4 regions of the Mesorhizobium sp. M0772 genome follow, and region 3 is predicted to be linked to each of the others. Evidence: predicted binding sites of a transcription regulator. Region 3 holds the regulator's gene; each other region holds the start of a gene.

Region 1 (5,840 bases), on a different contig from region 3:
GTCGGCGGCGAGCTCTTCGCTTCTGTTGCCAGTATTGCGGTCCATTGTCTCAAATCCTGTGTCGGTTTCAAAACTCCTCCAAGCTTTGAATGGTTCCCCATAGCGGGGTATTGGCAAGCAAAGGCTGCCGTTACGGTAAAGTTTGAATTAATTTTGAACGTCCTTGCGCGCCGCACCAAGTCCGACGGGCAGCCCGCAACATTGCCTGCTGTTGGGCGTCCTCCTGGGCTTGCCCCTTGATTTTTGGCCGCCAAACCTCGATATCGGGCGCAAATCCAAACCATTCGAATGACGGGAAATGGCGATGAGCGACCAGACAAAAGACGAACGCGCGCCCGAGGATATCGAAACGGCCGAGGCCGAGCGCACGCAAGGCGGCATCGACGGCGACTATGAAGCGCTGGTGCGGCTGCTGAAGGAAAACGAGGAGCTGAAGGACCGCGCGCTGCGGGTCGCGGCCGAGATGGAGAATCTGCGCCGCCGCACCGCCCGCGACGTGCATGATGCGCGCGCCTATGCGGTGGCCAATTTCGCCCGCGACATGCTGTCGGTATCGGACAATCTGCGCCGCGCACTCGATGCTATCCCCGCCGAGGCGAAAGCGGCCGGAGATGCCGGCTTCAAGGCGCTGATCGACGGCGTCGAGATCACCGAGCGCGCCATGCTGTCGACGCTGGAACGGCATGGGGTGAAGAAGCTCGAACCGGAAGGTGAGAAGTTCGACCCGAATTTCCACCAGGCGATGTTCGAAGTGCCCAATCCCGATGTGCCGGCCAACACCGTCGTCCAGGTCGTGCAGCCGGGCTATTCGATCGGCGAGCGCGTGCTGCGGCCGGCCATGGTCGGGGTCGCCAAGGGCGGCCCCAAGATCGCGGCCACCGAAGCGCCGGTCGAGCCGGGGCCGGTGAACGAGCAGGCCGAGAAGGATGCGTGAGTAGGAATAGGCAGTAGGGGATAGGGAATAGGGAATAGGAATAGGGAATAGGGAATAGGGAATAGGGAATAGGGAATAGGGAATAGGGAATAGGGAATAGGGAGGCGTATCAATCGCGCGGCTTCGTGTTATTCATTCTTTCCCTAATTCCCAATCCCTACTACCTCATGTCCCTGACACCCATCGACCTCCTCGACTATGCTGGCGTCGCCGTCTTTGCCGCGACCGGGGCGTTGGCGGCTTCGCGCAAGCAGCTCGACATTATCGGCTTCCTGTTTCTGGCCAGCGTCACCGGCATTGGCGGCGGCACGCTTCGCGACGTCATCCTCAACCTGCCCGTCTTTTGGGTCGCCAACTCCGGCTATGTGCTGGTTTGCGCGGCGGTTGCGGTGCTGGTCTTCTTCATCGCCCACCGCGTCGAATCCCGCTGGAAATGGCTGCTCTGGCTCGACGCCATCGGATTGGCGGCCTTTTCCGTAATGGGCGCGGCCAAGGGGCTGGCCATCACCGGCTCGCCGGTCGTCTCCGTTGTTATGGGCGTGTTGACCGCCACATTTGGCGGCATCCTGCGCGATCTGCTGGCCGGCGAGCCATCGGTGCTGCTCAGGCCCGAAATCTACGTCACCGCCGCACTCGCGGGCGCCGGCCTCTACACACTTGGCGATCTTGCCGGCCTGCCGCCGCTCGCCTCGGATATCGCCGGCTTCGTCGCGGCTTTCCTGGTGCGCGGCGGCGCGCTGAAATTCGGCTGGACCTTTCCGTCCTACAAGAGCCGCCCGGGACGGCGACCGGAGGATATTCCGTAGGGAGAGGGATTAGGGAATAGGGAATAGGGAATAGGGAATAGGGAATAGTCGGTAGTCAGCAATTCGCGGCAGCCTTCACTACTGCCTACTGCCTACTGCCTACTGCCTACTGCCTCACGCCGCAAAGCGCTGCGCTTCCCCGCCATAATAGTTGACGTAGCGGGCGCCGATTTCCTTGACCGGCATCACCACGAACACATCGACGGTGGAGAACTCACGGTCGATGACGCAGCCGTCGCCGATGCGGGCGCCGACGCGCAGATAGCCCTTGACCAGCGGCGGCATGGCCGCGATCGCCGCCTTGGCGTTGACCGCCTCGATCGGCATCAGATCCATCGAGCAATAGCGGCCGGAGACCGCCCGCACATCCCAGGCGGAGTTGGTCCGGCAGTGATGGGCAAGGTAGGTGAGCGCCTCGGCATGCGCAGCCGGCACCGTGCCAGGGAACGAGGCACAACCGGTCATCACGCCGATCTCATAGTGGTTGATGTAGGCCCAGATGCCTTGCCACAGCGCCTCGATGGTGCGCTTCGAGCGGTATTCCGGCAGCACGCAGGAGCGGCCGAGCTCAAGGAAGCGCTGGCCAGGATGGCGGGCGATCAGCTTGGTCAGTTCGAACTCGCCTTCGGAATAGAAGCCGCCGGCGGTCGCGGCAATCTCTTGCCGCAGCAGGCGGTAAGTGCCGACGATGCGGCGATGCTCGGGGCCGGAGATCGAAGTGTCCAGCACGAGGAGATGGTCGCACAGCGGGTCGAAGCGGTCGGCGTCGCGCCGGTCCTGCGCCTGGAACAGGTCCTTCCTGGCGCCAAGCTCGTCATAAAACACCCGGTAGCGCACTTCCTGGGCGGCGGCGATTTCGGCCTCATTGCGGGCAAGCCGCACTTCGAGATTGCCGATACGGCCCAGCGGTGCGCCTGTTGCGACGGCATCGGCGTTCCGCGCGGCGAGCAAAGCGCCGCCTGCGCTGGGCCGAGTGTCACATTCCGGCATAACTGTATGCACGAGTGATTCTCCTTCGAGCCATCCCTCTTGGCACGGGGATACGGTGTAGGTGCAACAGGATTGTGACAGTACCGTGATACGGCGCGACGGGCAATACTTCGTCGGCTGGCGAAAACCCTCATTCGGCTACCTACGTGACGCGAGGATTGCGCCAGCGTCGCCTTGAAGCGCGTCGCGCTGGGACGATTCACGCGACGCGCTTCAAGTCTTTGTTTTGTGCATGTCGTCTTCTCAAAACCGGGGCCACTTTTGAGCGACATGAATTCAGGCGGCCACCTGGCCCTCGACGGCATGGACCAGCGCGTCGGGATCGAGCGGCTTGGTGACAAAGCCGCTGGCGCCATGGGCGAGCACGGTGTGGCGGGTCTTTTCCTGGCTGTCGGCCGAAAGCACCATGATCGGAACCGGCGGCACAGCCATTTCCTCCTCGTGGCGGCGGATGGCGGCGATCGCGTCCAGCCCGTCCATAACCGGCATGTGCAAATCCATCAGCACCACATCGAAGCGATTTTTCAGCCCGGCTTCGGTCACCGCCTCGACCGCGGCCTTGCCATTGCCGACCACTTTCACGCGATGTCCCGCCTTCAAAAGCGTGGCGCGGGCAAGCATGGCGTTGATGTCGTTGTCTTCGGCGATCAGCACCGACAAACCTTGCTGGCGCCCGCCATGGGCACGAAGCGAGGACGCGCCGGTCTTTTCCGGCTTGGGCGGCGGCAAGGCAGGGGCATGACTGGTCAGCAGCACGCGCAGCAGGGTTTCGCCGCGCACCGGCCTCGCCAAGAAGGTGGCGTAGCCGCTGGTGCGGAATTCGCCAAGCATGCCGCGGTCGGTCGGCGCGATCAGCGTGATCGCCTCGCAATCGGCAAAGCCACTCTGGCGCAGGCGCTTGAGCAGTCTGCCGTCGCCGTCCTCCAGGGCCGCGTCGATCAACAGCACATCGCAATGTTCGGCGAAGGGCGTCGCCTGGGAAGCGGTTGCGGCGACGTCGACGGCGCCGCCATGGGCGCGGATGGTGCGGGCGATGGCGTCGGCCTCGACGGCGTTCTTCGACACGATCACGGCGCGCCGGCCGGCCAGGATGTTCTGCCGGTTCTGCGGTGCTTCGGTTGCTCCTGCGGCCGGGATCTCGAAGACGAATTCCGATCCCTCGCCAAGCCGGCTCGACACCGAAATGGCACCGCCCATGGCGGCGACCAGGCGCCTCGATATGGCCAGACCGAGGCCGGCGCCGCCATGGGTGCGGGTCGAGGTGCCGTCGGACTGTTCGAACTCCTCGAAGATGCGCTCCATATCCTCTTCGCGCAGGCCAGGGCCGGTGTCGGCGACGGTGAAGCAGATGCGGTCGCTGGTCTCGGTGCGGGCCCGTGCAACCGAAACCAGCACGCCGCCGGTGTCGGTGAACTTGATCGCATTGCCGATCAGGTTGAGCAGCACCTGCCTGACTCTTCCCGGATCGGCCATGATCATCTGTGGCACGTCGGGCTCGACATGACAGCCGAGGCCGATGTTCTTGGCGAAGGCTTTCGCCGCCATCAGTTCGATGATGTTGTCGGCGATTTCGCGCAGCGATGTCGGCTGCGGCTCCGGGTCGAAACGGCCGGCCTCTATCTTGGAATAGTCGAGCAAATCCTCGATGAGCGCCAAAAGGGCGCTGGCCGAGGTCGAGACAGCGCCGACATAGGTGCGCTGCTCGGGCGACAGATTGGTGTCAGCCAGAAGCTTGGCCATGCCCATGATGCCGTTCATCGGCGTGCGGATCTCATGGCTGACGGTGGCGAGGAAGCGCGACTTGGCCTGGCTGGCATATTCGGCGCGCTCACGCGCGGTGATCAACGAGGATTCGGCGCGCTTGCGGGCGGTGATGTCACGGGCAATCGCCCGGTGCGAGACGGCGCCGCTATCCTTGTCGCGCACCGACAGTTCGATCCACGAGAACCAGCGCGGACCGTTCGGCGTGCGGATGGAGACGTCGGTGGAACTCAGGCATTCGTGATCCGAAAAGGCGGCGTCGGGAACGATACCGACATCGATGCCGAGGTCGGCCAGAGTCCTGCCGGCAAGGTCGCGCTGATCGGTTCCGACGAGGCCGGCGAAAACCATGTTGGCATAGACGATGTGGCCGTCGCGGTCGCGGTGGACGACGAGATCGCCGAGCGCATCGATCAGCCCGCGAAAACGCTCCTCGCTCTCCTGCATCTCCCACATGCGGTCGGCCAGCGTCTCGATCTCGGCGCGGCTGCGCGCGGCGGTTTCGTCGAGCAAGGCCGTCGCGCGGTGGACGGTGCGGCGGTTGCGCAGGTGCATGGCGACGCCGGCAACGCCTGTCGCCAGCAGGCCGAGGGTGATGAAGATCGGCGCACCGGTGAGGTGGGAGAGGCCCGCCAGCACGACACTGGCGACCACCGTCAGGAACGGCAGGCCCTCGGACGTGGGGCGCGGCAAATCCGGCGCCAGCGGCGGCGCGGCAACATGCTGCCGCTTGGGCGTCGCCGGGTTCGGCCCGTCGATGCTTTCGGCGCGGCTCTTCTCTTTCCTGGCGGACTCCGCGATCATGCGGAAATCCTTGCCAGATAGAGATTATGGAAAAGCGCGGCGGATCGTTCGAATTTTAGCGGTCATGCATTTTTGCCGCCCGTTCTGGCGGCTTCGGGGCCTCACATATCCACGACCATGCGCCCCCTGATCTTGCCCTCGACGATGTCGTGGGCGGCGGCGATGATGTCGTCGAAGCCGATGGTCGTCGACAGGCCGGCGAGCTTTTGCAGATCGAGATCGCTGCCGATGCGGCGCCAGGCTTCGAGGCGCACGGCCTTGGGCGCCATCACCGAATCGATGCCGAGCAGCGAGACGCCGCGCAGGATGAACGGGGCGACGCTCGACGGCAGATCCATGCCACCCGCCAGGCCGCAGGCGGCGACCGCGCCGCCATAGGCGGTCATCGACAGCACATTGGCCAGCGTGTGGCTGCCGACGGCATCGATGCCGCCGGCCCAGCGCTCCTTGGCCAGCGGCTTGGCCGGCTGGGAGAGTTCCTCGCGCGAAATCACTTCGGCGGCACCGAGGTCGATCAGATAGGAGCTTTCGGCGTTGCGGCCGGT
Region 2 (5,840 bases), on a different contig from region 3:
CGTCTCGGCTCCGCCGAGCCACCTCTCCCCCGATCGACGGGGTAGAGGAAGGGCTCGAGCCTATTGCCGCCAACGCTTTCCAACGAGGCTCCCTTCCTTTCCCTCCGGAGGGGGAAGGTGGCGGTGCGAAGCAGCGACGGATTGAGGAAGCCGGTCCTCGAACGCGAGGCCGACGACGACATGGTTTTGCTGTCAGGCCGCGCCTACTTCACCGACACGCTCTGCCCACCCTCGACCGCCAGCACCAGCCTGCGGTTGGTGATCCGCGCCAGTTGCGCCAGCCGTCCGGCCGGGCGTTCGCCGTAAAGATCGGAAAGTGAGGCCGGCAGCACCAGCGCCAACGTGCCATTGCCGCGGTTTTCCCATTTCAGCCGCGGCATGACGCCGGGCATGGCCGCAGTCAGCAGATAGACGACGCGCAGCACCGCCGCCAGGATGCGGGCGCGATCGAGATAGCGCGGCGTCGCCAGGCCGCGGATTTCCGGCGCCGCATCGTTGAACACGCCTTCGTGGCGGAACAGGCCGACCAGCGCCAGGAAGGCACGGCCGGGGTGATCGACGCCGATGAAGGAGGCGTGGGCAATGATGTTGAGCGACTGCTTGCCGCGATATTCCGGGTGTGCGCGCCAGCCTATATCGGCCAGCAGACAGGCAGCGTGGCGATAGCGCGCCTCATCCTCCGTCTCGTCGATGCCGAAGGCGGCAAAGGTCTTGTCCGTCCATTCGACAAGCTCATGCGCATGGGTGACCGAGCGCGACCGCAGCCGCGCCAGTTCCTCCGAAGCGGAGACCAGCGGATCGGCCTTCTGCTCGGCAGGGTCGAGCAGCGAATAGAGAAACCCTTCGCGCACGCCCAATGCCGAGACGGTGATCTTCGACGGCTGCATCGCCGCCATGATCTCCTGCAGCACGACCGCGCCATAGGGCAGCAGCGAACGGCGGTTCTTCGACACACCTTCGATGCCCTTGACCTTCTCGATCTCGCCTTTCGCCACCTGCTTCAGGAAATTGGCGGCGCTTTCGACACCGATCTCATAGTGGTGCATGACGCCAAGCGGATAGTTGGTCATTTCCATGTGCAGCCGGGCAAGGTTTCGCCAGGTGCCGCCAACGGCGTAGAAGGGCCGTCCCTGCCCGCCCTTCAACAATTTGGCGCGCGCCAGTTCGTCGCGGGTGATCTTTGCCGCCTGGGCGAGCGAATTCCTGGCCATGTCCTGCAGCCGCAGGCCACCCAGCGGCAGTGTGATGCCGTCGCCGATCGCCTCGCCATTGATGTCGATAAGCTCCAGGCTGCCGCCGCCAAGATCGCCGGCAATGCCATTGGCGGGGTGGAAGCCCGAAATGACGCCAAGCGCCGAATAATGCGCCTCCTGCCGGCCAGTGAGCACGCGGATCTCGGTCTTGAGCACATCCTGGGCGCGGTGGATGAAATCGGGGCCGTTGATCGCTTCGCGGGCCGCGGCCGTTGCCAGCACAAACATGTGCTCCGCACCCGCCTGGTCGGAGAGCGCGCGGAAACGGCGGAACTCCTCCATCGAGCGCGTCACCGCCTCGGGGTCGAGCTTGCCGGTCGAAACGATGCCGCGGCCGAGGCCGGCCAGCATCTTTTCGTTGAACAGCAAGGTCGGCGAGCGCGCCAACCCTTCATAGACGACAAGGCGGATCGAGTTCGAGCCGATGTCGATGATGGACAGCGGCCGGCGATCCTGCAGCCGGCCTTGGGACGTTGAAATCATCAGCCGCTGTTCTTCTTGCGACGCTTGAACTGCGCGATGCGCTTGGGCGCATGCGACTTCAGCGCGTCACCCCGTCCCGACAGGCTCGGATTGGTCATGAAATATTCCTGCGCGTTGAACGGTTCCTCACCCTCATCCAGCACGACGCGCCGGGAGGTTCCGTCAGCCAATACGTCGAAACTTTGCTGGTTGTCCATGATGTTGCCCAGCATGATCTGGCCAAGGATCTGTTCATGCACCGTCGGATTGGTGATCGGCACCATGGTCTCGACGCGGCGGTCGAGATTGCGTGGCATCAAGTCGGCCGAGGCGATGTAGACGATCGCCTCGTCCGACGGCAGGCCATGGCCGTTGCCGAAGCAGTAGATGCGGCTGTGTTCGAGGAAGCGGCCGACGATCGACTTGACCCTGATGTTTTCCGACAGGCCGGGCACCTGCGGCCGCAGGCAGCAGATGCCGCGCACGACGAGATCGATCTCGACGCCGGCACGGCTGGCGTCATAGAGCGCGTCTATGATGTTGGGATCGACGAGCGCGTTCATCTTCATCCATATGCGCGCCGGACGGCCAGCCAGCGCGTGGGCGACCTCGTCGGCAATGTGCTTGAGGATGCGGCTGCGCAGCGTAAATGGCGAGATGGCGATCCGCATCTCATCGGTCGGCTCGGCATAGCCGGTGATGAAGTTGAACAGCTGGGCGACATCGCGCGCGATCGTCGGATCGGTGGTGAAGAAGGACAGGTCGGTGTAGATGCGCGCGGTCACCGGATGGTAGTTGCCGGTGCCGAGATGGACATAGTTGCGCAGCTTGCCGTCCTCGCGCCGCACCACCAGCGACATTTTCGCATGGGTTTTGAGTTCGAGGAAGCCGAACACGACCTGGACGCCGGCGCGTTCGAGGTCGCGCGCCCAGCGGATGTTGGCTTCCTCGTCGAAGCGCGCCTTGAGCTCGACCAGGGCGGTTACCGACTTGCCGGCCTCGGCCGCGTCGACCAAGGCGCGCACGATCGGGCTGTCGTTGGAGGTGCGGTAGAGCGTCTGCTTGATCGCCACCACCTCCGGGTCGGCCATCGCCTGGCGCAGGAACTGGACCACCACGTCGAAGGATTCATAGGGGTGGTGGACGACGATGTCCTTCTCGCGGATGGCCGCGAAACAGTCGCCGCCATGCTCGCGGATGCGCTCGGGAAAGCGTGGATTGTAGGGGGTGAACTTCAGGTCGTCGCGCGGCACGGCGACGATCTCGGAAATCTGGCTGAGCGCCAGCGGGCCGGTCAGAACGCTGATGCGGCTCGAAGAGACTCCAAGCTCGCCGGCGACGAACTCGCGCAACTCGCCGGGCATCGACTTGTCGAATTCGATGCGGATGACCGAACCGCGGCGGCGCCGCTTCAGCGCCGTCTCGAACAGGCGCACGAGATCTTCCGACTCCTCCTCGACCTCGATATCGCTGTCCCGGATGATGCGGAAGGTGCCTGAACCCTTGACCTCATAGCCGGGGAACAGCTTGCCGATATAGAGGCCGACAGCCTCCTCCAACGGAATGAAGCGAACGTGCTGCTTGCGGTCGGGCAGACGGATGAAGCGCTTCAGCGCCACCGGCAGGCGTAGAAGCGCGCTCATCTCCTCGCCATTCTTGCGATGGCGCAATTGCAGCGCCATCGAGAAGCCGAGATTGGGAATGAACGGAAACGGATGCGCCGGGTCGATCGACAGTGGAGTCAGCACCGGGAAAACCTGGTCCTGGAAATGGTCTTCCAGCCAGACTTTCTCATCCTTGGTTAGTGCATCGCGGGTGATGCTCTCTATGCCTTCCTTGTTGAGCAGCAGCATCAGCGCTGAAAGGCTGTTCTGCTGGTCCTCCTGCAGCCGCTCGACCTCGCGCAGCAATTGTTCCAGCTGCTGCTCCGGCGTGCGGCCGTCGGGGCTCTTGAGCGCAATGCCTTCGCGCACCTGGCCCGCAAGGCCGGCGACGCGGACCATGAAGAATTCATCGAGATTGGCGGCCGAAATCGACAGGAAACGGACGCGTTCGAGCAGCGGATGGTGCTCGTTCTGTGATTCCTCGAGCACACGCCGGTTGAACTGCAGCCAGGAGAACTCACGGTTGACGAACCGATCGGGGTTGCCGCCCTCGGGGCTCGCCACTTCGACATTGATGAATTCGCTCTGCACCGGCTTCAGTTCGTTCATGGTTCCTGCTCTTCCCCGCCAACCGTCCCTTGGAGCGCCGCTGGACGTGCATGCCTCTAACACGCTTTTGTGACGCATGGCCCTTCGGCGAAAACCATTCCGATTTCAGGGACGTGCACTTAACCGGCTCACCGTATCCTCTGACAGGCTTTTGCGACAGTTTCATTTCATCGATCTTGCAAACAGGCCTGTTATGTTCCAGATGCTTTTCGACGAGATCAAGGAGACGACGATGGCAGGCGGTTCCATTCCCCATTTCCAGAACGATGCGGGCCATCCGGCAATCGACATCGGCGTCAAGGAATTCATGTGCACCGGCGCCAACCCGCCCTTCGACCACCCACATGTGTTCCTCGACATGGGCGACGACAATGAAAAGGTCTGCCCGTATTGCTCGACGCTCTACCGCTATTCGGCGAACCTGAGGGCGACGGAAACGCTGCCGGCTGGTTGCCTTTATATCGACCAGGCCGCCTGATCCTTCCGCGACAAGCCCGATGGAAGACATAAGGTCCCGGCAGGTCATAATCGCCGGGGCCGGCATCGCCGGGCTGACCGCCGCCCTTGCCTTCGCCGGAGGGGGTTATCCGGTAAAGCTTATCGAACAGGCACAGCACCTAGAAGCGGCTGGCGCCGGCATCCAGCTTTCGCCCAACGCAACACGCATTCTTCGACAACTCGGCGTGCTCGACCGGCTGTTGCCGGCAGCGTTGCGGCCGGAAGCGGTCGTGCTCAAGGACGCCGGGACGCTGCGCGAACTGGCGCGGGTACCGCTCGGGCACGCCGCCGAAGCGCGCTGGCAGTCGCCTTATCTTGTCGCCCATCGCGCAGATGTGCAGGCAGCGCTGTTGGCGCAAATGGCTGAACGGCCGCAGATTGAGCTCATCACCGGCGCCCGCGTGACCGGCATCGTCAAAGACGCGCAATATGTCGCCGTGACCGCCGAAGTGGACGGCCGCGAGATCGAGGCACGCGGCAAACTGCTGGTCGGCGCCGACGGCGTCTGGTCGGCAGTCAGGGCGCAACTCGCAGGCGAGGACTTCGTCAAAAGCCGTTTTTCGGGCGAACTCGCCTGGCGGGCTACAATCGCAGCCGACGGTGCGGCCGGAGAAGCCTTTGCCGCGATCGGCGCCGCCGACTGCCTCACCACGTTCCTGCATCCAGGCTTCCACATGGTCGCCTATCCCGTCAGCAAAGGCCGGGCCTTCAATCTCGCGGCCTTCACCAAGGGTGAGCGCATGGCCGAAGGTTGGTCGGGCCATGCCGATCCCGCGATCCTCACGGCTGCCCTGCGCGGCACCGCGCCGGGCCTGACGAAGCTCGTGGCACTGGCCGGCCCATGGACGGCCTTTCCGATCCACACCGTCGAACAACAGCGGTGGACAAGCCCGCAGGGCATCGCGCTGATCGGCGACGCCGCGCACGCGATGACGCCGTTTGCGGCGCAAGGTGCCGCGATGGCGATCGAGGATGCCATCACGCTTGCCGACGCTATCGCCGATTTCCCTGGCGATCTGCCCAGAAGTTTTCAAATCTGGGAAAATCTTCGGCGGCCGCGTGTCGCCAAGGCCGCGCGTCGTGGGGCCGTAAACCGCCTCGCCTGGCATGCTGCCGGCCCGGTGGCGATCGCCCGCAATCTGTTCCTGGCCATGCGCTCGCCCGACAAGCTCGCCGCCGACCTCGACTGGCTCTATGGATGGCGAGCGGACGCTCGGCAGTCTAGATCGTCGACTTAGCGATCCTTCCCACCCCCCTCTGTCCTGCCGGACATCTCCCCCGCAAGGGGGGAGATTGGATGTCGCCGTCGCCTTCGCCAAAATCGCCGGCGTTGCAGCAGGAGCGCCGCGGGCAAAACGGCTGATCTCCCCCCTTGCGGGGGCGATGGCCGGCAAGCCAGAGGGAGGTGCTGTCC
Region 3 (5,840 bases):
AACCCGCCGGGGGTTCCCCCCCGGGGCGCCTCATTTCTTCAAGTCGTCGAGATCAGTTGCAAGCCGCGACGCTGCCGGCGGCGACGCCCGTGCAGACTTCGTCCTTCTTGATCCAGCCGGCGTCAATGACGACGTTGAGGTTGTCCTTGGTGATCGCGACGGGGGTCAGGAACAGCGACTTGACGGTGTTGCCGCCAGGCGTGGTGAAGTCCTTGGCGCCGGCAATGTCGCCCGTCTTCTTGCCATCGGCAAGCTGCGAGGCGATCTCGGCGGCGTTCTTGCCGAGTTCGCGCGCGTCCTTCCACACCGACACCGTCTGCGTGCCGAGCGCGATGCGGTTCAGAGCGGCATGGTCGCCGTCCTGGCCCGAGACCGGAACCGTTCCGGCAAGGCCCTGCGCCGTCAGCGCGGCGACAACGCCGCCGGCGGTGCCGTCATTGGCCGCAACCACGGCATCGACCTTGTTGTCATTGGCGGTCAGGAACTGTTCCATGTTCTTCTGGGCATTGGCCGGCAGCCAGCCATCGGTATAGGCCTCGCCGACATTCTTGATCTTGCCCGAGTCGATGGCTTCCTTGAGCACTTCCATCGAGCCCGAGAACAGGAAATCGGCATTCGGATCCGAGCCCGAGCCCTTGATGAAGACATAGTTGCCTTCGGGCTTCGCCTTGAACACTTCGCGGGCCTGCATGCGGCCGACTTCCTTGTTGTCGAAGGTCAGGTAGAAGACGTCCTTGTTCTCGATCAGGCGGTCATAGCCGACGACCGGAATGCCTTCGTCCAGCGCCTTCTGCACCGCCGGGCCGACGGCCGAGGCGTCCTGCGCCAGGATGATCAGCGAGTTGGCGCCCTGCGAGATCAGGCTTTCGACGTCGGTCAGCTGCTTGCCGGGATTGGACTGCGCGTCGGCCGAAATGTACTTGTCGCCGGCAGCCTCGATCGCCGTTTTCATCGCCGCCTCGTCGGTCTTCCAGCGCTCTTCCTGGAAGTTCGACCACGACACGCCGATGACCTTGTCCTTCGCCTGCGCGACCGACATCAGCGCCAGCGACATGGCGACACCCGCCAGCATGGCGGCTGCAAATCTGTTCATTATAACCCTCCCTGCGCCGCCCACGGCGCGACAAAACCGGCCCGAAGGCCTGCACAAAGAGGCTCCATTTTTTCGAGCCTCGAAAAAATACTGGTTCAATGATAAGGCACTGTCAACATCGATTATGATGGATTCTGATGGCGTTGCCGAATTTTTTCGAGCTCCGCAATAAACAATGACAGGGCTGCCGGCGTCTGCCAATATTTGGCTGGTGCCGTCGAACGCCTTCACTATCATGAGGCGCGAGGAGGCCGGGAGGAAACAAATGTCGGTTGGGATCCGCCACGACGATCTGCGCCGTCGCAACCGTGCGATGGTGATTTCGGCCGTGCGCCGGGCCGGCCAGCCGTCGCGGACCGAGATTGCGGCGACCACCGGCCTCAGCCATTCGACGATATCGGCAATCTCGTCTGATCTAATTCAAGAAGGCATCCTGATTGAAGGCAAGCCTGGCGAGACCGGCTCGCTGAAACGCGGCCGGCCGCAGGTCGGCCTTGGCCTCAACCCGGAAGCGGCGGCGGTCATGACCGTGGTGCTGTCGCTGAACTTCCTCTCCGTCACCGTCATCGACTATGCCGGCCAGGTGGTCGCGGAAGAACAGCGCCGGCTCGACACGCTGACCATGCCGCGCGACGAGCTGATCGGCGAATGCGTAGCAATCGTCGGGCGGCGTCTCGCGGACCCGGACCTCGATGTCCAGAGCATCGCCCGCATTGCCATGGGCATCCAGGGCATCACCGATTCGCAGGCGCGGGCCATGCTGTGGTCGCCAATCACGCCACTGACCGACATTGCCTTCGCCGACATGTTGGAAGCGGAATTCGGCATTCCTGCCACCATGGAGAACGACTGCAATATGATGGCGGTGGCCCTGCAATGGCGCCAGCCCGAGCGCTACCGCGACAATTTCATCGCGATCCTCTTGTCGCACGGCATCGGCATGGGGCTGGTGCTGAAAGGCGAACTGTTCACCGGCACCCATTCCTCGGGCGGCGAGTTCGGCCACATGATCCACCGTCCGGGCGGCGCGCTCTGCCGCTGCGGGCGGCGCGGCTGCGTCGAGGCCTATGCCGGAAACTACGCCATCTGGCGCAGCGCCAAAATGATGAGCGAAGATGCCGAGCCGGTCGATATCGGCGACGCTGATATGCGCGCACTCGCCGCGCGCGCCCGCGAAACCGATGGCCCGGAGCGCGAAGCCTATCGCAAGGCCGGTGAGGCGCTCGGCTTCGGCCTCGGCAGCCTGTTTGCGCTGATCGACCCGGCGCCTGTCGCCATGGTTGGCGTCAGCGCCGCCGCCTTCGACCTGATCGAGCCGGCATTGCGCGAAGCGATCGCCCAGACCGCCGGCGGCCAGCACTCGAAGTCGATCTCCTTCGACACCGAGCCCAACGAGCTGCCGCTGATCCGCGAAGGCTGTGCCATGCGCGCGCTCGGCTTCGTCGATCAGGAGATTTTCGCGCCGGGCATTCAGGCCAAATCCGGCAAGCATGTCGCCTGAATGGCCGGCAACGGCGCGACGCGCAGCATCCTAGTCTTCCCTGATCGCGTAGCCGGCGCCGCGAATGGTACGGATGACATCCGGCATGCGGCCGTTGTTGACCGCTTTGCGTAAGCGCCCGACATGGACGTCGACGGTTCGCTCGTCGATATAGATCGTCTCGCCCCAGACATTGTCGAGCAGTTGGCTGCGCGAGAACACGCGGCCGGGATGGCGCATCATGAATTCGAGCAGCCGGAACTCGGTCGGTCCGAGCCTGATCTCGCTCTTCTTGCGGTAGACACGGTGCGACTCGCGGTCGAGCACGATGTCGCCGACCTTGAGCACGCTGGACAGCACTTCCGGCTTGGCCCGGCGCAGCAGCGCCTTCACGCGCGCCATGAACTCCGGCGTCGAGAATGGCTTGACCAGATAGTCGTCGGCACCGGTGGACAGGCCGCGCACGCGATCGCTTTCCTCACCGCGCGCGGTCAGCATGATGATCGGCAGCCGCTCGGTTTCGGGCCGCACTCTAAGCCGCCGGCAGAGCTCGATGCCGGAAACAGCGGGCACCATCCAGTCGAGCACCAGGAGATCGGGCACGTTTTCCTGCAGGCGGATCTCGGCCTCGTCGCCGCGTGTCACCACCTCGACCTGATAGCCTTCGGATTCGAGGTTGTAGCGGAGGAGCACGCCCAGCGGCTCCTCGTCCTCCACGACCATGATGCGTGGCGCGATCATAGGCAGTTCACCCTCATCAGGCCGGCGTGGCCATCGCCGTCTCGTCCTGCTTCGGACGATTGGCGGGCAATTGCTGGCCGGTCAGCACATAATACGCATTTTCGGCGATGTTGGTGACATGATCGCCGATGCGCTCAAGATTCTTGGCGCAGAACAAGAGATGCGTGCAGGCGGTGATGTTGCGAGGGTCTTCCATCATGTAGGTCAAAAGCTCACGAAACACGGACGTGTATTTGACGTCGATGCGCTCGTCGTCATTCCTGAGTTTTGCAAGAGCTGCCGCATCGGTGGCGGCATATTCCTCGACGACGCCTTGCACCTGGATCAGCACCAGTTGCGCCATGGCATCGATGGAGTGCGAGAAGTCGCGCGGCGTGACGCTCAAGCCCACGGTGCCGACGCGTTTGGCGATGTTCTTGGCGAGATCGCCGATGCGCTCGAGGTCGCCCGCCATGCGGATCGAGCCGACCACGGCGCGCAGATCGTTGGCCATCGGCTGGCGCTTGGCGATCAGCGTGATGGCGCGGTCGTCCAGTTCGCGCTGGCGCGCATCCATGATGGCGTCGTCGGAAACGACACGCTGTGCCAGCGCATTGTCCGAATTGAGCAGCGCCCTGGTCGAGCCGCTGACCATCGAGCCTGCCAGATCGCCCATGTCGCGGATCAGCTTGCTGATCTGCCCGAGCTCTTCATCGAAGGAGGCGACGGTATGTTCACCCATGATCTTGGTCCTCGTGCCTGAAAATTCACCCGCCGGAGGCTCAGCCGAAGCGGCCGGTAATGTAATCCTGGGTGCGCTTGTCGTCGGGGTTGGTGAACATCTTGTCGGTTGCGCCCTCCTCGACGAGATAGCCGAGATGGAACATCGCCGTGCGCTGCGACACGCGCGCCGCCTGCTGCATCGAGTGGGTGACGATGACGATCGTGTAGTTCTGGCGCAGTTCGTCGATCAACTCCTCGACACGGGCGGTGGCGATCGGATCAAGCGCCGAGCAGGGCTCATCCATCAGGATCACCTCCGGCGACACGGCGATGGCGCGCGCGATGCACAGGCGCTGCTGCTGGCCGCCGGACAGGCCGGTGCCGGGCTCCTGCAGGCGGTCCTTGACCTCGTTCCAGATCGCCGCCTTCTTCAGGCTCTGCTCGACGATCTGGTCCATGTCGGACTTGCGCTTGGCCAGCCCATGGATGCGCGGGCCGTAGGCGACGTTCTCGTAGATCGACTTCGGGAACGGATTGGGTTTCTGGAACACCATGCCGACGCGTGCGCGCAGTTCGACGACATCGATGTTCTTGTCGTAGATGTCGTCTTCATCGAGCGTGATCTTGCCGGTCACCCGCGCCGAATCGATGGTGTCGTTCATGCGGTTGAGGCAGCGCAGGAAGGTCGACTTGCCGCAGCCGGACGGGCCGATCAGCGCCGTCACCTGGTTCTGGCGGACGTCGAGATTGACGTCGAACAACGCCTGCTTCTCGCCGTAGAAGACGCCGACCTTGTCGCCGCGCATCTTGATGACTTCGTTCGACTTGGCGTTCATTTTGTCGCCCACTGCATGCTCAAGGGACTGTTCGGTCATGATGTTCATACCAAATTGCCTTTTTTCTACCAGCGCCGCTCGAACCGGCGCCGGAGCACGATCGCGGTGATGTTCATGGCCATGAGGAAGACGAGCAGGATGATGATGGCGCCGGACATGCGCTCGACAAAAGCGCGCTCAGCCTCGTTTGCCCACATATAGATCTGAACCGGCAGCGCGGTCGCCGGATCGAAAGGCGTCGCCGGATAATCGGCGACGAAAGCGACCATGCCGATCAAGAGCAGCGGTGCTGTCTCGCCGAGCGCACGCGCCAGGCCGATGATGGTGCCGGTAAGGATGCCTGGGGCGGCAAGCGGCAGGATGTGATGGAACACCATCTGCATCTTGGAGGCGCCGAGACCTAGGGCCGCCGAGCGGATCGACGGCGGCACCGCGGCGAGGGCGGCGCGCGTGGCGATGATTATGGTCGGCAATGTCATCAAGGTCAGCACCAGGCCGCCGACGAAGGAAGCCGAGCGCGGCATGCCGAGGAAGTTGATGAACACGGCAAGGCCAAGCAGACCGAAGACGATCGACGGCACCGCCGCGAGATTGTTGATGTTGACCTCGATCAGGTCGGTGAAGCGGTTCTTCTTGGCGAATTCCTCGAGATAGATCGAGGCGGCGACGCCGATCGGCAGCGCCAGCAACAGCACGATCACCATCATGTAGAACGAGCCGATGATCGCCACGCCCATGCCCGACGTTTCGGGCCGGCTGGAGGCGCCATAGGTGAACAGGCCGGTGTTGAAATGCTCGGCCATCACGCCGTCGGCTTTAAGCTTGTTCATCCAGTCGATCTGCTGGTTGGACACCTTGCGGCGCGCTTCATCGACGCCGAGGTCGATCTGACCCTTGAAGGCCGAGTCGAGGTTCGCGGCAGCCAGGATGTCGACGTCACGCGTCCTGCCGATCACCGACGGATCGGCGGAGACGATGTCGCGCAGCT
Region 4 (5,840 bases), on a different contig from region 3:
CATCGAAGGCGCCGCCGGCAATGTCGGTGGCGCCAGAGACGTCGACGACGAAAATCTGGCGCAGCAGCGAAGTATCGCCCTTCACCCCCTGGCCGTTTCCGCTGTCGCGCGCCAGCATCAGGAAGGTCTTGTCGGACAGCGCCACGATTTCGCTCTGCGCGGCGACCTTGGTCTTGTCCTTGGCGTCCTTGAACACCGGCAGCGGCACGGCATATTCATGCACCAGCTTGAGATGGGCCGGGTCGGAGGCGTCGTAGACCAGCGCGCGGGTGTTCTGGCGCGTCGCGGGCGAATCGCCGCCATCCTGGCGGGGCGCCGACTGCAGCATAGTGATCAGCGACTTGCCGTCCGGCGTCAGCGCCATGCCTTCGAGGCCTTGATTGTTCTGGCGGCCGGTTTCGGGATCCTTCGGATCGGGTTCGGCTGCACCGGGGCCCGGATTGTCGGAGGCGAAGTTCGGCGCGCCCTTGCGCATCGGCACCAAAGCGGCGGGCGGCTGCGTTGCCGACAACAGATGGCCGTCGGCCGAGAAGCGGTAGATGTTGGGGCCGTATTCGTCAGAGATGAACATGGTGCCGTCGGGCAGCCGCGCGATCGCCTCATTGTCGAGCGCCAGCTTGCCATTGGCCTCGGGCAGGATCGGCAGGTCGCCATTGGCCGCGCGCACGCCGTTGAGCGGATCGAGGCCGGTGGCGTCAGCGCCCTTGTCGTCGGTGAGGAGCAGGGAATCGGCAAGCGTCGCCTTGACGCCTGTCTGTTCCTGGCCGGAGGTGGGCGTGGCGCCCAGTGCGGTCGGCGTGAATTCGATATGAATAGTGTTGAGGCGCGGCCGGTAATCGGTGGTGCCGACGACATTGTAGCCACGGTCCGGCAGCAACCAGAGCGAGCCCTTGTAGCCGTCCGCGCCACGGGTCCAGCTTGCGGCGTCGATGGACATGCCGGAGCCGGAGCCGAAGGTCTCGCCGAACTTGTCCTTCTGATCGGCCGGGATGCGGCCGACGCCGACCAGGCCCTTGTTGACGAAGCCGCCAACGGTGGCGGTGCTGTCGGCAAGGGCAGAGGTCAGGGCGGTAAACAGCGCCAGCGCGGCGCCGAGCGACACGGTTCGGTGCGAGATTTTCATGGAGATCCTTTTTGTGACAAGCCTTGAGCGGCGCAAAGGGGCCACCGCATCGCATCGACGATGTCGCCCTCTCGCAAAGCGGTCTAGGACGCGAACATGATACTTGCGTGACAGAGAGGGCCTCTTCCTTGTCCCTTGTAGGAGAGGGAAGAGCGCAATGATCAATCGCTGTCGCGGGCGATCAGTTCCAGCGGCCAGACTTCGCGGATGATGCGCGGACCTTCCGGGCCGGCAAAGGCGGGAAGCGAGGCCAGCAGCATTTCGGCCAGCCGCCGGCCCATCGGCTCCAGCGACGGACGGAAGGCGGTCAGCGCCGGCGAGAAATAACGGCAGAGCGGCGTGTCGACGATGACGATCACCGCGATGTCGTGGCCGGGCCTGATGCCCATCTCGGCCAGTGCCTTGCAGCCGCCGAGCGCCATTGCGTCATTGTTGAAGATGATGGCTGTGGGCCGGTCCTTGGAGAGCATCACGCGCGGCGTCACCTGGTAGCCTCCGGCCTCGTTGATGAAGCCGTCGGCGATCAGGCCGGGGTCGACTTCGATGCCATGCCGCCCCAGCGCCTTGCGGTAGCCGTCGAGGAACAGGTAGCCGAAGTTGAGATCCAGCGAAGGGCGGATGGCGGCAATGCGGCGGTGGCCGCGCGCGACCAGCCGGTCGACGGCTTCATCACCCGCCCTCTCGAAATCGATATCGAGCGAAGGATAGGTGTCGTCGCCGGATTGACTTCGGCCAAGCGTGGCGAAGGGAAAGCCAGCCTTGCTGAGATAGTCGATCCGATCGTCTTCCCGCCGTGTGTTGGCCAACACGACCGCGTCGGCTCGGCGCGTCTCAACCACGCGGCGCAGCCTCTCCTGCTGATATTGGCCGGGCTCGCCCATGACGACCATCAGATCCAGGTCATCCTCGGCCAGTCGGCCCTGCAGACCGATCAGGAACGGGATGAAGAACGGTTCGCCATATTGCTGGTCGCCCGGATGCGGCTGCAGCATGAAGGCGATCGAATGGGTGGTGCCTTGCCGCAGGCTGCGGCCGGACTGGTTGGGCGAATAGTTCAATTGCTTGGCGGCGGCGAGCACGCGCTGGCGGGTGTCGGCATTGACGTCGGCGCGGCCGTTCAGCGCCCGCGACACGGTGCCGATCGAAATGTTCAGGTGACGCGCAAGGTCATGGATGCTGGACGCCAAGGACAGTTCTCCCCCTGTCTTGGCTAGCACCGGCTGCCGCCCAGGCCAAGGCTTCGGGATGATTTTCGCTGGCAGCCGATTGACATTCTACGCCATCGGGTGTGTTCTCGTAAACGTTTACGGAGAAACGTTTACGGTGATGCCGGAAATGCCGTGACATTCGGTCTGGAGGGACCGGACGGGAGGAATGCCGGATGATGAATGCCGTCCTCGTCGGCTGTGGTGCGATGAGCAAGGCCTGGCTCGATGCCGCGAGGCAGATCGACGGGCTGGCCATTGTCGGCCTTGTCGATCTCGACGCCGAACGGGCGAAGGCGAGGGTGCACGAATACGGGCTCGACGGCGCGGTAATCGGCACCAGCCTCGACGCGGTGCTCGACCAGACCAGGCCCGACGCGGTGTTCGATGTCGTGGTTCCAGCCGCCCGGCGTGATGTCGCCTTTGCCGCCTTTGCCCATAATTGCCATCTGCTGACGGAAAAGCCGCTGGCCGATACTCCGGAAAATGCGCGCGCCATCGTCGATGCGGCGCGTAACGCGGGGCGCGTCCATGCGGTCGTGCAGAACCGCCGCTATGTCGCCAATGTCCGGCGCATCAGGCGGTTTCTCGATTCCGGCGCCATCGGCAAGCCAACCAGCATCCATGCCGACTTCTTCGTCGCGCCGCATTTCGGCGGCTTTCGCGAGGAGATGGCCCATGTGCTCTTGCTCGACATGGCGATCCACACATTCGACGCCGCCCGCTACATGGTCGCAGGCGATCCCGCCGGTGTTTTTTGCCAGGAATGGGAGCCGGCCAATTCCTGGTACCGGCAGGGATCGTCGGCCAGCGCTATCTTCGATCTCGGTGGCGGCAAGCGCTTCACCTATGCAGGCTCCTGGTGCGCGGCGGGCTTCCGCACCAGTTGGGAGAGCACATGGCGCATCGTCGCCGAGCACGGCAGCCTGCTCTGGGACGGCGAGGACGGGCTGAAGGCCGAGGTTGTGTTGTCGGTCCGCGACGGCCTGTTCGACCTGACCCAGCCCATCATCGTGCCGCCGCTCGATCCCGCCGACCGCATCGGCGGTCATCTCGGCGTCATCAAGGATTTCATCCACGCCATCGAGACCGGTAGCGAGCCGGAAACCCGTGGCAGCGACAACATCAAAAGCCTGGCCATGGTTTTCGGCGCCATCGAAAGCGCCGAGACCGGACGGCGCGTCGCAATCACACAGGAAGCATCATGATGCCAAACCCGCTTCTCGACATCCGGATCGGCACCATGGTGCGGGCCAATCTCGAAGACCCGGCCGCCTACATCAAAGAGATTCTGCCGCTCGGCTTCGAGAGCATCCAGCCCTTCTTCTGGCAGACGCTGGGCGGCAAGGACTTGCCCCGGCTCGCCGGTGAGATTGGCGAGGCGATCGGCGATGCCGATGTCGCCGTGTCGTCGATCGGCGTGTTCGGCAATCCGCTGGAGGACGGCGAGGTCGATCGCGGCGTGCTCGCGGCCTGGGAAACCGTCATCGACAATGCGCATCTGTTCGGCGCCTCGACGGTCAGCGGCTTCACCGGCCGCCTGCGCGGCAAGAAGCTGACCGACAGCCTGCCGCGCTTCCGTGAGGTCTGGGGGCCGCTGGCCAAACGCGCTGCCGACAAGGGCGTGCGCATTGCCTTCGAAAATTGCGCCATGGACGGCAACTGGGCCGCCGGCGACTGGAACATCGCCCACAATCCGGACGCCTGGGAGCTGATGTTCAACGAATTGCCCGACGAGAATCTCGGCCTGGAATGGGAGCCCTGCCATCAGCTTGTCTACCTCATCGACCCGATGCCGCAGATCCGCAACTGGGCGCCGCGCATCTTCCATGTCCACGGCAAGGACGCGACGGTGCGCTGGGATGTGATCCGCGAGCACGGCGTGTTCGGCAAGCTGCCCTTCGTGCAGATGCGCACACCCGGGTTTGGCGACAGCGACTGGACGCGGGTGATCAGCGAATTGCGGCTGGCCGGCTACAAGGGCGCTATCGACATCGAAGGGTGGCACGACCCGGTCTATCGCGGCGACCTCGAAATCACAGGTCAGGTGCGCGGGCTGGAATACCTCAAGCAATGCCGCGGAGGAGCGACCTATCTGCCGAACCCGGCGTGATTGAGGGCCGGTGGGAGGAGCCGGCCGGACAGATTGCCAAGCACTGCCGACAAGCACTGCCGAGAAGCGACTGACGAAACCCCTCGGCTCACCGAGGACAAAAGGGAGGAACGTGCATGAGCATCGCAATGAGAACGACACTTCTGCGCTCGACCGTCGTGGCCGCCGCCACGGCGCTGTGTGCTGCCATCTCCACTCTGCCGGCGCAGGCGCTCGACGCCCAGTGGTGCAAGGATGTCCACATCCGCTTCTTCGTCGGCGGCGCCGAGGGCGACGCTTTCGGCACCATCGTCTACAATGGCGCCAAGCAGGCGGCGTCCGATCTCGGACCCAAGGTCGACTACATCTTCTCGCAGTGGGACGTCGAGAAGATGGTTCAGCAATTGCGCGAGGCCGTCGCCGTGAAGCCCAACGGCATTGCCATGATGGGCCATCCCGGCGACGCCGCGATCATGCCGCTGGCCGAACAGGCGCACAAGGACGGCATCAAGATGATGTACCAGAACGTGCCGGTGCCGACGGTGGTGGCTGCGTTCGGCGGCGGCTATGTCGGCGCCCAGCAGGAGCAGCAGGGCCGCGCGCTCGGCGTCGAAGCGTTCAAGCTCGGCAATCTCAAGTCCGGCGACAAGGCGATCATGATCGGCCCGTTCGAGAACGAGGCCCGCGGCGCGCGCGAGCGCGGCACGGTGGCAGCACTCAAGGAAGCCGGCGTCGAGGTCATCCAGCTGTCGTCGCCGCCGAGCGGCGAATGGGCGTCCGACCCCAATCTGGCGATACCGGTGATCACCGCGGCCCTGCTCAACAATCCCGACGTCAAGGCGGTCGGCTATCCCGGCGGCCAGATGCTGGGCAACGTCGCCACCTACATGCAGGCGGCAGGACGCAAGCCCGGCGACATCTTCAACTTCGGCTTCGATACCAGCCCGCAGATCGTCGAGGCGTTCAAGGGCGGCTGGGTGCAGCTGACGGCTGATCAGCAGCCGTTTCTGCAAGGCTATCTGCCGATCCTCAGCCTTTGCCAGCAGGTGGTGCTGGGCCTGGCGCCGATGAATGTCGACACCGGGGCGGGCTTCGTCACGCCGCAGAATTACGAGATCGTCGCCGAGCTCGCCAAGCAGGCGCTGCGCTGACCTCCCAAGCCGCCGGCTGGGCGCAAGCCCGGCCGGCAGGACCGCCGGCACCAGGCCGGGATGATACCACAGGAGCGAGGATCGCCATGGCCGAACGCATCATCGAACTGCGCGACATCAGCAAATCCTATGGCCAGGTCTATGCGCTGGGCGGGGTCAATCTCTCGGTCGACCGCGGCGAGGTGGTTGGCTTGATCGGTGACAATGGCGCCGGCAAATCGACGCTGATCAAGATTCTGTCCGGCGTCGTCAAGCCGACCAGCGGCGAG

What was found. The regulator PhoB, encoded in region 3, activates phosphate uptake and scavenging genes when phosphate is short. The targets are predictions, from matches to a motif close to TGTCATNNANCTGTCAT.
Region 1: a site for PhoB is predicted at 2,794-2,810, ahead of olsB (l-ornithine N(alpha)-acyltransferase). Genes of this name have one in related genera too.
Region 2: a site for PhoB is predicted at 4,082-4,098, ahead of NKI06_RS20555 (RNA degradosome polyphosphate kinase). Genes of this name have one in related genera too.
Region 4: a site for PhoB is predicted at 1,220-1,236, ahead of NKI06_RS12975 (esterase-like activity of phytase family protein). Genes of this name have one in related genera too.

The regions. Positions count from the first base shown of each region.
Region 1 covers NZ_JAMYPB010000004.1:130,273-136,112, forward strand. Annotated here, with positions in the region: gene NKI06_RS04285 (hypothetical protein) at 1-45, opposite strand, end outside; gene grpE (nucleotide exchange factor GrpE) at 305-934, shown strand; gene NKI06_RS04295 (trimeric intracellular cation channel family protein) at 1,108-1,740, shown strand; gene olsB (l-ornithine N(alpha)-acyltransferase) at 1,855-2,730, opposite strand; gene NKI06_RS04305 (response regulator) at 3,007-5,295, opposite strand; gene acuI (acrylyl-CoA reductase (NADPH)) at 5,397-5,840, opposite strand, start outside.
Region 2 covers NZ_JAMYPB010000033.1:16,522-22,361, forward strand. Annotated here, with positions in the region: gene ppx (exopolyphosphatase) at 204-1,736, opposite strand; gene NKI06_RS20555 (RNA degradosome polyphosphate kinase) at 1,736-3,928, opposite strand; gene NKI06_RS20560 (zinc-finger domain-containing protein) at 4,161-4,406, shown strand; gene NKI06_RS20565 (FAD-dependent monooxygenase) at 4,426-5,664, shown strand.
Region 3 covers NZ_JAMYPB010000042.1:56-5,895, forward strand. Annotated here, with positions in the region: gene xylF (D-xylose ABC transporter substrate-binding protein) at 53-1,093, opposite strand; gene NKI06_RS23310 (ROK family protein) at 1,359-2,594, shown strand; gene phoB (phosphate regulon transcriptional regulator PhoB) at 2,625-3,314, opposite strand; gene phoU (phosphate signaling complex protein PhoU) at 3,331-4,035, opposite strand; gene pstB (phosphate ABC transporter ATP-binding protein PstB) at 4,076-4,900, opposite strand; gene pstA (phosphate ABC transporter permease PstA) at 4,918-5,840, opposite strand, start outside.
Region 4 covers NZ_JAMYPB010000015.1:48,549-54,388, forward strand. Annotated here, with positions in the region: gene NKI06_RS12975 (esterase-like activity of phytase family protein) at 1-1,123, opposite strand, end outside; gene NKI06_RS12980 (LacI family DNA-binding transcriptional regulator) at 1,285-2,310, opposite strand; gene NKI06_RS12985 (Gfo/Idh/MocA family protein) at 2,505-3,536, shown strand; gene NKI06_RS12990 (sugar phosphate isomerase/epimerase family protein) at 3,533-4,441, shown strand; gene NKI06_RS12995 (substrate-binding domain-containing protein) at 4,558-5,571, shown strand; gene NKI06_RS13000 (ATP-binding cassette domain-containing protein) at 5,658-5,840, shown strand, end outside.